Regions from separate parts of the Spirillospora sp. CA-108201 genome, predicted to be linked through region 2. Evidence: riboswitches for the same ligand, from Rfam matches in the RefSeq annotation. Region 2 holds a riboswitch; the other holds the start of a gene.

Region 1 (7,256 bases), 6.1 Mb from region 2:
CGCCGACCGCAGTTCCTCCACCCGGGTCTTCTCCGGCCTGCCCGGCGGGTGCAGCGGGAACGCCAGCGCCACCACGCCCGCCGCCCCCGCGGCGGCCGCCGTCCGGCACGCCACCCGCGCCCCGTTGCTCCGGCCGCCCTGCACCAGCGGGACGTCCCCGAACCTCTCGCGCAGCACCGCGACGATCTCCAGCCACGCCTCGTCCTGCTTGGCCGCCGGGCCGGGCGCCCGCCGCCCGGCGAGCCGGAACGGCTGCGTCACCCGCGCGACGGCGCCGCCGAGCCGCAGCGCCTCCGCCCGCACCGCCAGCAGGTCGGCGGCCTCCACTCCCCCGTTCGACCCGTGCGTCAGCACCAGCAGGAGCGCCGGGTCGTCCACCTCGTCCAGCACCACCTCTGCGGGCCCGTGCGCCGTCGCGACCTTCATGTGACTCACGGTAGCGGCAGGCGCGGACGGGTCGTGCGGCAGACTGGGTCCATGGAGACGATGAGCGACAGCGAGTGGCGCGCGTTCGCCATGGAGGGCACCCGCACCGGCAAGGCCGCCGTCACCCGCAAGGACGGCTCGCCGCACGTGACGCCGATCTGGTTCGTCCTCGACGGCGACGACCTGCTGTTCAACACGGGGCACCGCAGCGTCAAGGGCCGCGTCCTCGCCCGCGACCCGCGCCTGTCCGTCTGCGTCGACGACCAGACGCCGCCGTACTCGTACGTGCTGATCCAGGCCGAGGCGTCCCTCGTCGAGGACCTGGACGAGGTGCTCCGCTGGGCGACCGTCATCGGCGGCCGCTACATGGGCGCGGACCGGGCCGAGGAGTTCGGGCGGCGCAACGCCGTCCCCACCGAGTACCTCGTCCGCGCCCGCATCACCAAGGTGATCGCCGAGCGCGCCATCGCCGGCTAGTAGGGCCCGTCTCGAAGTGGCCCAGGCCACGCGCGCAAACGCGACGCCGCGTTCGCCCCGGCCCGGTCACGTGGCGAGCCGCCAGGCGAGCGAGGTGGGCCGGGACTGTGAAACACGGCCGGCTAGCCTTCGGTCCAGTCCGGGACGGCCGTGCCCGTCGCCAGGCGGAACCGCTCGGCGAAGCTCTCGTGCAGCAGGGGGCCCCACGCGTAGCCGGCCGGCACCCGCACCGCCCGGCCGAGGGTTTCGCGGGCGTCGTCCGTCCGGCGCTCGGCGTACCGGACGCCGAGCAGCGCGTACATGTGGTCGAGGGCGCCGAACGCCTCGCCGGCGAGCGCGGGGAGGGTGCCGTCCGACACGGCGTGCTCCACGACGGGCTCCCACCACAGGTCGCCGTCGCCCTCGTCGTCGGCGTCGCCGAACTCGCGGCGCAGCCGCGCCCGCACCTGCCCCGCGGTGCCGGGCTCGGCGAGCCCGCGCCGCCACACCTCGCTCGCCTCGGCGCCCCGGCCGCGCAGCGGCAGCGTCCGCGCCAGCAGTTCGGTGGCGAGCGGCCCGACCTCCGGGTCGGACGGCTCCTCCTCCAGCGCCGCGCCGAACGCGCCGATCGCCTGGTCGAGGTAGGAGATGCCCAGCGCGACGGCGAGCCGCCCGTGCGCGTACGGGTCGGCGCCCCGGTCGATCAGCTTGAGCCCGGCGGTCAGGACCCGCTGGGCCCGGGCGGGCTCGTCGCGCTCCAGCAGCCGCTGGGCCAGGTCGTGCGCGGCGGGCGGCCCGTACTCGGCGTCCCCGGTCGCGATCACCGCCTCCCAGTGGTCGCGGGCGGCGTCGAAGTCGCCGGCGTCGTCGGCGATCCGGGCGAGGGCCAGGTGGGCGGGCGGCAGGTAGGCGGGGTTGCCGAAGTCGACCACGACCCGCCAGGCGGGCGCCGCCCGCTCGTGCTCGCCGGCCCGCTCGTGGGTGAGCGCCAGGTGGTAGGCGGCGCGCGGCCCGTACTCGGGGTCGGCGGTGGCGATCGCGGCCCGGTCGGCCTCCCTGGCGCGCTCCACGTGCCCGGCGTCGTCCAGGACGACCGCCAGCCCGAGCGCCGCCCGCGCCCGGAAAGGGGTGTCGCCCAGCGCGAGCACCCTCTCGAACAGCAGCGCGGCCCGCTCCGCCTCACCGCTCTCGGCGAGGCCGCGGGCCTCGTCGCACAGTCGCGCCGCGTCGTCGGATACCGCGTCCGGAGACTCGATCATCGCTCTTCTGCCCTCTGGGGGTCGGGGTCCGCAAAGAGCGTAGCGATCCACCCCCCGCCCCGTCCCGCCCCGACACCCCGAAAACCGAACCATGATCACAAATCCATCGCCGGAGCCACCCGCGGCATCGCCGAACGCCCGATCCGCCAACCCGAACCAATGCGAGCGCCCGCCAACCCGCGCCCTCAGCGCGGGCGACACCCTCGCACCAAAGGCGACGCCCCCAACCGCAAGCGCCACAAGCCCTCGCGATCACCCGCGTCCGCAGGCACGCCCGGCAGCACCCACTACTGCAACGACCTCAGCCCGCTGGGCAACCCCGCGACAACCCGAGGCCCGCGATCGCGTCCGAAGGCAGGTTCGAGCTTGCGAGAACCTGATCGCGCAGCGAGCCCCTGGGCGAGCCGGAGCGATGCCAGCGATCGCCCGCAGTTCTCGACGATGGAGGGCCCCCAGGCCCGAAGAAGGAGGGCACTGCCATAGGCACAGCAGGAGGAGATAAAAGAATCTACTCGTACGCTTCGGGGGGCGGGCAGGAGCAGACGAGGTTGCGGTCGCCGTAGGCCTGGTCGATGCGACGGACGGGCGGCCAGTACTTGTTCTCCCGGAGGGACGGGAGGGGGTAGGCGGCCTCCTCGCGGGTGTAGGCGTGCTTCCAGTCGTCGGAGACGAGGCAGGCGGCGGTGTGGGGGGCGTTCTTGAGGGGGTTGTCCTCGGCGTCGTAGCCTCCGTCGGCGACGCGCTGGATCTCCCGGCGGATCTCGATCATGGCTTCGCAGAACCGGTCGAGCTCGGCGAGGTCCTCGGACTCGGTGGGCTCGATCATCAGGGTGCCGGCGACGGGGAACGACAGGGTCGGGGCGTGGAAGCCGTAGTCGATGAGGCGCTTGGCGACGTCCTCGGCGGTGATCCCCGTCTCCTTGGTGATCTTGCGGAGGTCGGCGATGCACTCGTGCGCAACGAGGCCGTCGCGGCCGGTGTAGAGGATCGGGTAGTGCGGGGCGAGGCGGGCGGCGAGGTAGTTGGCGCCGATGATGGCGCCCTCGGTGGCGGCGCGCAGGCCGTCCGGGCCCATCATCGCGATGTAGGCCCAGGAGATCGGCAGAATGCCCGCCGATCCCCACGGGGCGGCGGAGATCGGGCCGACGCCGGTGCCGGGGCCGGCCTCCTCGCGGAGCGGGTGGTTGGGCAGGAACGGGGCCAGGTGCTCGCGGACGCCGATCGGGCCGACGCCGGGGCCGCCGCCGCCGTGCGGGATGCAGAACGTCTTGTGCAGGTTGAGGTGGGAGACGTCCGACCCGAACTCGCCGGGGCGGGCCAGGCCGACGAGCGCGTTGAGGTTGGCGCCGTCGACGTAGACCTGGCCGCCGGCGTCGTGCACGGCCGCGCAGACCTCGGTGATCGTCTCCTCGAAGACGCCGTGCGTGGACGGGTAGGTCACCATGATCGCCGCGAGCCGGTCGCCGTGCTCGCCGAGCTTGGCGCGCAGGTCGCCGAGGTCGACGTTGCCGCCCTCGTCGCACTTCACGACGACGACCCGCATCCCGGCCATGACGGCGCTGGCGGCGTTGGTGCCGTGCGCCGAGGACGGGATCAGGCAGACGTCGCGGTGCTCCTCGCCGCGGGAGGCGTGGTAGCCGCGGATGGCGAGCAGCCCGGCCAGTTCGCCCTGGGAGCCGGCGTTCGGCTGGACGGAGACCTTCGCGTACCCGGTGATCTCGGCGAGGAAGCCCTCCAGCTCGCCGATCAGCTCGACGTAGCCGGCGGCCTGGTCGAGCGGCGCGAACGGGTGGAGGTCCGCGAACTGCGGCCAGGTGATCGGCTCCATCTCGGCGGTCGCGTTCAGCTTCATCGTGCAGGAGCCGAGCGGGATCATGGAGCGGTCGAGCGCGATGTCCTTGTCCTGGAGCCTGCGCAGGTAGCGCAGCATCGCGGTCTCGGAGCGGTGCGCGTGGAAGACGGGGTGGGTCAGGTAGGGGCTCTCGCGGCGCAGGGCGTCCGGGAACGCCTCGGGGACCTCGCCGGGCACGGCGGCGCCGAACGCCTCCAGCACGGCCGCGACGTGCTCGGGCCGCGTCGTCTCGTCGCAGGCGGCCGCGACGTGGTCGGGCCCGTCCGGGCGCAGGTTGATCCCGCGCTCGCGGGCGGCCTCGACGACCGCGGCGGCGCGGCCGGGCACGCGGGCCAGGACGGTGTCGAAGAACGAGTCGTGCACGACCTCGACGCCGGCGGCGCGCAGCCCCGCGGCGATCTCGGCGGCGCGGCGGTGCGTCCGCTGCGCGATCGCCGCCAGCCCCTCGGGGCCGTGGTAGACGGCGTACATGCTCGCCATCACGGCGAGCAGGACCTGGGCGGTGCAGATGTTGCTGGTGGCCTTCTCGCGGCGGATGTGCTGCTCGCGGGTCTGCAGCGCCAGCCGGTAGGCGGTGGCGCCGTCGGCGTCGACGGACACGCCGACGAGCCGTCCGGGGAGCTGGCGCTGGATGCCCTCACCGACCGCCATGTAGCCGGCGTGCGGGCCGCCGAACCCGTAGGGGACGCCGAACCGCTGCGCGGAGCCCACCGCGATGTCGGCGCCGCACTCGCCCGGGGGGCGCAGCAGCGTCAGCGCGAGCAGGTCGGCGGCGACGACGGCCTTGGCACCGCGCTCGTGGGCCTGCGCGATGACCGGCTCCAGGTCGCGGACGGCGCCGGACGCGCCGGGGTACTGCAGCAGCACGCCGAAGAAGTCGCCGGCGGGGAGGCCGCCGGACAGGTCGGCGATGACGACCTCGATGCCGAGCGGGATCGCGCGGGTCCGGACGACCTCGATCGTCTGCGGGAGGGTGTCGATGTCGACGAGGAACGTCCCGGGCTCCCTGCGCCTGGAGACGCGGTGGGCGAGGGCCATGGCCTCGGCGGCGGCGGTGCCCTCGTCCAGCATGGAGGCGTTGGCGACGGGCAGTCCGGTCAGGTCGCCCACGACCGTCTGGAAGTTCAGCAGGGCTTCGAGGCGCCCCTGGGAGATCTCGGGCTGGTAGGGCGTGTAGGCGGTGTACCAGCCCGGGTTCTCCAGCACGTTCCTCATGATCACCCCGGGCGTGGTCGTCCCGTGGTAGCCGAGCCCGATCATGGACGTGAGGACGGTGCTGCGGGACGCCAGCTCGCGGAGCCGGTCCAGCGCGGCGGTCTCGCTCAGCGCGGGCGGCAGGTCCAGGGGCCGGGACGTGCGGATCGCGGCGGGGACCGCCCTGTCGATCAGAGCCTCGGCGCCGGAGTAGCCGATGGCGGCCAGCATCCTCGCCTGGTCGTCCGGCGAAGGGCCGATGTGCCGGTCGGCGAACGCCGTCCGGGGGTGCTGCGGCGCGGCCACAGGGGCGAAGAACTGGGCGGTCATGGAGGGCCTCCTGGCTGCTGCGGTCGCTCAGGTGCGCCGCCGGCGCGGCCGGCGGCCGGTCTCCCCCTCTGTCATCGGCACCTGAGAGCTTCACCCGCGCGGCGGGGTTTCCCCTTCGGTGAGCCGCCCCTCCCCGCGCGCGGGGACCGACGCCTGCTTTCCAGAGGTGCCTCGCCCGCACGGTCCTTTTGCCTGAGAGGTTCCGGGGAGGTTGCTCCTTCGGCGCCCCACGCTGGCGGCGTGGGGTCTCTCCCGCACAGGGTCGACGGCATGTCCTAGGTCGAACCCTACCCAAAGGTGCGTCCGCGACGTCGTTCCGGCCCGCCGCAAGAGGCCCCGCCCTCCGTCGCCGGCGCTGTACCGGCGAGTACCATGTGCTGACTCACCTGGGCCGCGACGGTCCCGGACCGCACGGGGGGCGGGCGGATGAGGCTGCGGGATGGACGCGCGTCCCGGGGGCGGCCCCGCGACTCGACGGCGCGCCGCCGGGTCTGGGACGCTGATCACGATGGCGGATGGTCAGGGCGGCGGTACGGCGTGACACAGACCCACGACGACGCGGTGCGCCCGGTGCAGGGTGCGGCCGCGGGCGCGACGGTCGACGAGCCCGCGCAGCCGTACCGGATCCGCCGGTCCTCCGACGCCATCCGGTTCGCGGCGTCCGTGGTGGGGCTGGCGGCGGTGATGCTGCTGGTGTCGATCGCGCAGCAGACGACCCACGGCCTGCAGACCGACATCGCGCAGGGCACCGCGCACGCGCCGCGGCTGCTGCTGACGCTGGCGACGCTGGTGTCCAGCTTCGGGGTGCTGGCCGTGCCGGTCGCGTTCGCGATCGAGCGGCTGTTCCACAAGGACGGCATGCGCGTGGCCGTCGCGCTGCTGGCGGCGATGATCGCCTTCGGGATCACGGTGGGCCTGGACGACCTGGTGGTGCGGGCCGCGCCGGGCGGCGTGCTCGACTCGCTGATCTGGGGCGGCACCGAGACCGCGCCGGTGCACACCGACATCGCCCCGGTGATCGCGTTCGTCAGCGCGGTCGGGATGGCGGGCCGCGCCCGCTGGCAGGCCGCGACCTGGACCATGATCGGGCTGGCTGCGCTGACGGGGCTGACCGCGTCCTACGCCTCCGTCGCCGCGCTGGCGGCCACCTACCTGCTCGGCCGCGCCATCGGCCACGGCGCCCTCTACGCGGTCGGGACGCCGAACCCGCGCCCGCCGGGCGCGGCCGTGGTGGCCGCGCTCGAACGGCTCGGGCTGCGCCCGCTGCGGGGGCGCGCCTGGACGGCACGCACGACGCCGACGAGACCCGCCGCTACGGCGTCGCCCTCGCCCCCTCCCCGCGCGGCGCGTACGGCGCCCGGCTCCCGGCGGGACGGGAGCCGCACGGCGACTGGGACGTGGAGGTCCGCGTCCTGGACCGCGACCAGCAGTCCGCCGGCCTGCTCTACCGCGTCTGGCGGCTGCTGCGGCTGCGCGGGGCGACGACGGGGCGGACGCTGCGGTCGCTGCGCCGGTCCCTGGAGCTGGAGTCGCTGATGGCGTACGCGGTGGACGCCGCGGGCGCCCGGACGCCGCGGCTCGTCGGCACCTGCGAGGCCGGCACCGAGGCGGCGCTGCTGGCCTACGAGCACGTCCCGGGGCGGCGGCTCGGGGACGTCCCCGGCGAGGAGATCACCGACGAGCTGCTGACGGACGTGTGGCGGCAGTTCCGGTCGCTGCAGGCGGGTCGGCTCGCGCAC
Region 2 (7,256 bases):
CGCGGCGCGCCGCCCGCCGCTCGGCCCGGCGCGCCCGGCCGCGCTCGGCCCGGCGTTCGGCCCGCCGCTCGGCGCGGGCGGCGGCGCGGGCCAGCCTGCGGCGGCGGGCCCGCTCGGCGGAATCGGCGCGGCGCTGGAGCAGCTCGGGCGGGATGAGGTCGTGCCGTCCCGCGATGAACTCCTGCACCCAGATCTTGGCGCGGATCAGCGGCCGCCTGAGCCGCGTCTCGCGCCGGACGGCCCGCTGGTAGCGGCGCGAGCCGGGGTCGTAGCGCCAGCGCGACCAGGGCGAGCCGGGCCGCGCCACCCGGATCGCGCCGACGATCAGCAGCGCGGGCATGAACAGCCCGAGCAGGCCCGTCCAGATCTTGCCCTTGAGCAGCGTGACCACGGCGAGGACGAGGTTGACCGCGAGGGAGGCGATGTAGACGCGGGTGATCAGCCCGGTGCCCGGGTCGGGCGCGATGCCCTCGTAGCCGAGGGGGCGGATGCCGAGCAGCAGCAGCCCGGTCACCGCCATGGCGACGAACACGGCGTCGACGGACGCGCGGCCCTTCTCCGTCCAGTAGACGTCGCTGAGGTGCAGGATCAGCGCGAACTCGTCCAGGACGAGGGCCGAGCCCATCCCGAACACCGCCGCCGCCGCGAGGTCGAGGCCGACGTAGGCGTCCGGGACGGCGAGGCTCGCCACGCCGCCCATCAGCATCAGCACCACGCCGAACACGACGTGGTGGATGTGCACGTCGCCGGCCTTCACGTTCCGGAACCACCAGCGCACGTCCGCGCGGATCAGCCGGACGTTCACCCGCGTCAGCACGAAAGTGATCATGAACGCGACGAAGAAGCCGAACAGCGGCAGCCGCCCGGTGGCCACGATGCGTTCGTCGAACATCTGGATCATCTGCCCCCCGCCCTCCCAATGATGCACCGTGACATGCGCGGATATCGTGGGACCCCTGCCGACGATCAAGGAGAGATCCGTCATGAGCCGCATCGTGGACCGCTGCGATCCCGGATACCGGGCATGGATCGCCGAGGCGATCCGGCTCGTGGACGCCGACGCCAACCGCAGCGCCGACACGCACCTGCACGTGTTCCCGCTGCCGCCCGAGTGGGGCATCGACCTCTACCTGAAGGACGAGTCGGTCCACCCCACGGGTTCACTGAAGCACCGGCTCGCGCGGTCGCTGTTCCTCTACGGGCTGGCCAACGGCTGGATCCGCCGGGACACGACGATCATCGAGGCGTCCAGCGGGTCGACCGCGGTGTCGGAGGCGTACTTCGCGCGGCTGCTCGGCCTGCCGTTCGTCGCGGTCATGCCGGCCACCACCAGCCCGGAGAAGATCCAGCTCATCGAGTTCCACGGCGGCCGCTGCCATCTGGTGGCCGACCCGTCGGCGATCTACGAGGAGTCGCGGCGGCTCGCGGCCGAGTGCGGCGGCCACTTCATGGACCAGTTCACCTTCGCCGAGCGGGCGACGGACTGGCGCGGCAACAACAACATCGCCGAGTCGATCTTCGAGCAGATGCGGCTGGAGCGGTTCCCCGAGCCGTCCTGGATCGTGGTCGGCGCCGGCACCGGCGGGACGTCCGCGACCATCGGCCGGTACGCCCGCTACCAGCGGTTCCAGACGCGGCTCGCGGTCGTCGACCCGGAGGGGTCGGCGTTCCACGGCTCGTTCGCCGACGGTGACCCCGCCCGCACCGCGGCGGGCTCGCGGATCGAGGGCATCGGCCGCCCCCGCGTCGAGCCGTCGTTCCTGCCCACGGTGATCGACCGGATGATCCGGGTGCCGGACGCGGCGTCCGTCGCGGCGATGCGCTGGACGAGCGGGGTCAGCGGCCGCAGCGTCGGCGGCTCGACCGGCACGAACATGTGGGGCGCCGCCGAACTGATCGCCCAGATGCGGGCCCGCGGGGAGCGCGGCAGCGTCGTCACGCTCATCTGCGACGGCGCCGAGCGCTACGCGGGCACCTACGGGTCGGACGCGTGGCTGGCGGACCAGGGCCTCGACATCGGCCCCTACGTGGCCGCGCTGGACGGCTTCCTGAAGACCGGCGCGATGCCGGACGTCACCCCGTGACGCGGATCGGGTTGAACAGGTCGGCGTAGATCAGCAGGCCGCCCATGACGATCAGGACGACCGCCATCACGTACGTCACCGGCAGCGCCTTGGCGACGTCCACGTAGCCCGGGTCGGGCCTGCGGAAGATCCGGGCGAACGCCTTCTTGACCGCTTCCAGCAGCGCGCCGGCGATGTGCCCGCCGTCCAGCGGCAGCAGCGGGATGAGGTTGAACAGCCCGACCGCGAGGTTCAGCGAGCCGAGCAGCATCACGAAGAAGGAGACCTTCTGCGTGCCGGTGAAGTCGTCGGACGCGGCGACCTCGCCGCCGATCCGGCTGACGCCGACGACGCCGATCGGCCCGTTCGGGTCGCGCTCGTCGCCGCCGAAGGCCGCGTTCCACACGCCGACCATCTTCTGCGGCATCCGCACCAGCGCGCCGACGGTGCGCCCGGTCAGGTCGCCCATCGTGCTCGCGACCGCGCCCGGCCCCTGCCGCTCGATCGCGCTGGACGGCGTGATGCCGAGGAACCCGACGTTGACGACCTTTTCCTCGTCCTTGAGGTCGTACATCTGGTTGCGGGTGATGGGCACGTTCAGCCGCACGTCCCTGCCGTCCCGCCGGACGGTCATCGGGACGGTCCTGCCGCCGTCCTCGCGGATCAGCACCTGCAGCTGCCCGTAGTCGTCGATCTTCTTGCCGTCGAACGCCGTGATCCGGTCGCCGGCCTGGAGCCCGACCTGCCGCGCGGGCGTCGGCGCCGCGTTCGCCGGGCACGCGGCGACCTTGGCGCTGGCCGGCACCATGCACTCGGCCACCTCCTTGATCACCGGCTGCGGCTGGCTGGTGCCGATGCCCATCAGCAGGATCGCGAAGAACATCACCGACAGCAGCAGGTTCATCGCGGGCCCGCCGAACATGATGAGCAGCTTCTGCCACCACTTCTTGGCGTAGAACACGCGGTCGCCGTCGCCGGGCCCGACCTCCTCCAGCGAGGCCCCGCGCGCGGACTCGATCAGCCCCTGCCACGGCCCGGTGCTGATCCGCCGCACCTGCCCGGGCGCGTCGCCCTTGCGCGGCGGCAGCATGCCGATCATGCGGATGTAGCCGCCGAGCGGGATCCACTTGACGCCGTACTCGGTCTCGCCCTTGCGCCTCGACCACATGGTGGGCCCGAACCCGACCATGAACTGCGTGGTCCGCACCTTGAACAGCTTGGCGAAGGAGAAGTGCCCGAGCTCGTGCAGTGCGATGGAGACCAGCAGGCCGAAGAAGAGGATCAACGCTCCAGCCAGGTAGTAGACCATGCGGCGTGCCCTCCGGGTCCGTGCACCCCGCGAGCCCGGGGGTGATCTCCGACAACCAGTTCAGAGTACGTTACGGCCCGCGATCCGGTTGAGGCGAACGGAGAAGCGGCACACGCCTTAAGCCACTTTGATGCGCGGTGCTAACCCGGCCGCGCTTCCTTGGCACGAGAACCCGTATCCAAGGGGAGGGCCGACGCCGCATCATGGCCCCCACCCGCCCCACGGAGGTTCCCTTGAAGCGCGGTCACATAGCGGCAATGGCGCTGATCCTGCCCCTGGCCCTGGCCGGCTGCGACGACGGCAAGCCGGCGAGCGCGTCGTCACCCCAGGCCCCGACCGCCGCGACGACGGCCCCGTCCACCCCCAGGCCCGGCAGGACCACCGAGACGCCGCCGCTCCCCCCGGCCCAGTCGAAGGCGGTCAAGGCCTTCAACGACTGCATGCACAAGCAGGGCGTCCAGATGCCGACCCCCAACCCCACGAGAACCCCCGCCCCCGACGAACTGCAGAAAATCAGGGCGGCCCTGCAAACCTGCGTGAAGTCCATGTCCGCACCCCCCAACTGACAGCCTCCGCCAGCGCAGAGCCGAGCGCGGGACACCGCCACACGAACACGGAGCGCAACGGCCGGGACCAGCCGCATGCGGATGGACGGAAACAGGACCCCCAGCAGCAACCGTCTGACGAAGCCACCTCAGCCGCCGCCTAAGCCCCGTGACAACGCGGGGGCCGCGATCGCGTCCGAAGGCAGATCCGAGCGAAGCAAGGATCTGATCGCGAAGCGAGCCGCAAGGCGAGCCGGAGCGATGCAGCGATCGCACGCGTTTCCCCAGGGTCGAGGCCCCCAAGGCCTCGACCCTGGGGAAACGCAATGAACACTGCTAGCCTTCTGCGACAGCTGATGATCCCGTGCGGGAGAGTCCCTCGCAGCCGGTGGGGGGCGCCGAAGGAGCAAATCCTCCCCGGAACCTCTCAGGCCCACGGACCGCACGGGCCAGGCGACCTCTGGAAAGCGGGGACTCCTGTCCCCCGCCGAAGGTGAAAGCCCGCCGTGCCGCGGCGGGTGAAGCTCTCAGGCGCCGATGACAGAGGGGGAGGCACCGATACGCCCGGTGCGCGAGTGGGACGATGGACCATGCGCGCCCGTGACGAAGGAGCCGAGCCCATGTCCGCCGATCCGACCGCGAAGAAGACGCCGCTGCACGACGTCCATGAGGACCTCGGCGCGAACCTCGTCGACTTCGCCGGCCATCTGATGCCGCTGCGCTACGCGAGCGAGACCGCCGAGCACCGGGCGGTCCGCACGGGCGCGGGGCTGTTCGACCTGTCGCACATGGGGGAGATCTTCCTTTCGGGTCCGGGGGCGGGGGCGGCGCTGGACTTCGCGCTGGTCGGCAACCTGTCGCCGATGCCGGTGGGCAAGGCCCGCTACACGATGATCTGCGGGCCGGACGGCGGCGTCCTGGACGACCTGATCGTCTACCGGCTCGCGGACGAGACGTGGATGGTGGTGGCGAACGCCGCGAACGCGGCGGTGGTCCGGGAGGCGCTGGTCGAGCGGGCCGCGGGGTTCGAGGCCGCGGTGGACGACCGGTCCGGCTCCTACGCGCTGATCGCGCTGCAGGGCCCGCGTTCCCAGGGGATTCTCGAGGGGTTCACGGACGCGCCGCTGGCCGGTCTGAAGTACTACGCGATCCTGGCGGGGCGGGTCGCGGGCGTGGACGCGCTGGTCGCCCGCACGGGGTACACGGGCGAGGACGGGTTCGAGCTGTTCGTGGACGCGTCCGACGCGGTCCGGTTGTGGGGGGCGCTCGCCGCGGTGGAGGGGGTCGTCCCGGCGGGGCTGTCGGCTCGCGACACGCTGCGCCTGGAGGCGGGGATGCCGCTGTACGGGAACGAGTTGACGGCCGAGACGACGCCGTTCGAGGCGGGCCTCGGCCGGGTGGTCAAGCTGGACAAAGCTGTCGATTTCGTGGGGAAGTCGGCCCTGGCGGCTCAGGCGCAGACCCCGCCGGGCCGTAGGCTCGTGGGACTGGTCGCGCGGGGGCGTCGCGCGCCTCGCAAGGGGTACCAGGTCGTCACGTCCGGCGGCGCGCCGTGCGGAATCGTGACGAGCGGCGCCCCGTCGCCCACACTGGGCACGCCGATCGCGATGGCGTACCTCGACAGCGGCGTCGAGGAGGCCGGCCTCGCGGTGGACGTCCGCGGCCGGCGGGAGCCGGTGGACGTGGTGGCCCTGCCGTTCTACAAGCGTCCCTGATCTGCAAGCGTTCCTGAACAAGTTGTCCGGCGGTGTGGGGGCGCGCCCCCACGGTGGAAAGAGAGAAGTGATCGTGAGCGTTCCGGAGGAGCTCCGCTACAGCGAGGAGCACGAGTGGGTGTCGGGCCTCGGCGGCGAGGACGGCATCGTCACGGTCGGCATCACCGCGCACGCCGCCGACGCCCTCGGTGAGATCGTCTACATCGAGCTGCAGCCGTCGGAGGGCGACGCCGTCGAGGCGGGCGAGCCGTGCGGCGAGGTGGAGTCGACCAAGTCGGTCAGCGACCTCTACTCCCCCGTCAGCGGCGAGATCACCGCGATCAACAGCGCGGTGGTGGACGAGCCGAAGGTCATCAACGACGACCCGTACGGCGAGGGCTGGATCTTCAAGGTGCGGATCTCGCAGGAGCCGGGCGACCTGCTCGACTCCGCCGCCTACGACAAGCTGATCGAGGAATCATGAGCCTGAACGACTCCCTCGCGACGGCCGATCCGGAGGTCGCCGAGGCCGTCGCCGCGGAGCTGCGCCGCCAGCAGGGCACCCTGGAGATGATCGCGTCGGAGAACTTCGCGCCCGTCTCGGTGCTGGAGGCGCAGGGCTCGGTCCTGACGAACAAGTACGCCGAGGGGTACCCGGGCCGCCGGTACTACGGCGGCTGCGAGTTCGTGGACGTCACCGAGCAGCTCGCCATCGACCGGGCCAAGGCCCTGTTCGGCGCCGAGCACGCGAACGTCCAGCCGCACAGCGGCGCGCAGGCGAACACGGCGGTCTACTTCGCGCTGCTCCAGCACGGCGACACGATCCTCGGCCTCGACCTCGCGCACGGCGGGCACCTCACGCACGGGATGCGGCTCAACTATTCCGGCAAGGTGCTGAACGTGGTGCCGTACCACGTCCGCGCCGAGGACGGCCTGGTCGACATGGACGAGGTGGCCTCGCTCGCGGCCGAGCACCGGCCGAAGATGATCGTCGCGGGCTGGTCGGCGTACCCGCGGCAGCTCGACTTCGCGGCGTTCCGGCGGGTCGCCGACTCGGTCGGGGCGCTGCTCATGGTCGACATGGCGCACTTCGCGGGCCTGGTCGCGGCGGGGCTGCACCCCTCGCCCGTCCCGCACGCCGACATCGTGACGACCACGACGCACAAGACGCTCGGCGGCCCGCGCGGCGGGCTGATCCTCGCCCGCGAGGAGTACGGCAAGAAGATCAACTCCGCGGTGTTCCCCGGCATGCAGGGCGGCCCGCTGGAGCACGTGATCGCCGCCAAGGCCGTCGCCCTGAAGATCGCCGCGTCGGAGGAGTTCCGGGCCCGGCAGGCGGCGACCGTGGAAGGCGCGAAGCTGCTCGCCGAGCGCCTGCTCGCCGAGGACTCCGCCAAGGCCGGCGTCAGGGTGCTGACCGGCGGGACGGACGTCCACCTCGTGCTGGTCGACCTGGTGGACTCCGAGCTCACCGGCCGGGACGCCGAGGACCGCCTGCACGACATCGGCATCACGGTGAACCGCAACGCGGTGCCGAACGACCCGCGCCCGCCGATGGTCACCTCCGGCCTGCGGATCGGCACCCCGGCCCTCGCGACCCGCGGCTTCACCGCCGCGGACTTCGCCGAGGTCGCGGACGTGATCG

What was found. A riboswitch is a leader RNA that binds a small molecule or an ion and turns the genes downstream of it on or off. The one in region 2 is predicted to bind glycine.
Region 1: linked by a shared signal. The riboswitch ahead of gcvP (aminomethyl-transferring glycine dehydrogenase) and the one ahead of gcvT (glycine cleavage system aminomethyltransferase GcvT) in region 2 are both predicted to bind glycine.

What each region holds. Positions count from the first base shown of each region.
Region 1 covers NZ_JBNJNE010000001.1:1,661,653-1,668,908, forward strand. The annotation lists gene ACQEU6_RS08175 (alpha/beta hydrolase family protein) at 1-426, opposite strand, end outside; gene ACQEU6_RS08180 (PPOX class F420-dependent oxidoreductase) at 478-903, shown strand; gene ACQEU6_RS08185 (tetratricopeptide repeat protein) at 1,026-2,141, opposite strand; gene gcvP (aminomethyl-transferring glycine dehydrogenase) at 2,650-5,517, opposite strand; glycine riboswitch at 5,576-5,687, opposite strand; glycine riboswitch at 5,688-5,782, opposite strand; gene ACQEU6_RS08195 (hypothetical protein) at 6,055-7,053, shown strand; gene ACQEU6_RS08200 (lysylphosphatidylglycerol synthase transmembrane domain-containing protein) at 7,053-7,256, shown strand, end outside.
Region 2 covers NZ_JBNJNE010000001.1:7,771,126-7,778,381, reverse strand. The annotation lists gene ACQEU6_RS37425 (hypothetical protein) at 1-985, opposite strand, end outside; gene cds1 (L-cysteine desulfhydrase Cds1) at 984-2,084, shown strand; gene ACQEU6_RS37415 (M50 family metallopeptidase) at 2,074-3,372, opposite strand; gene ACQEU6_RS37410 (hypothetical protein) at 3,630-3,938, shown strand; glycine riboswitch at 4,275-4,370, shown strand; glycine riboswitch at 4,375-4,464, shown strand; gene gcvT (glycine cleavage system aminomethyltransferase GcvT) at 4,538-5,632, shown strand; gene gcvH (glycine cleavage system protein GcvH) at 5,706-6,095, shown strand; gene glyA (serine hydroxymethyltransferase) at 6,092-7,256, shown strand, end outside.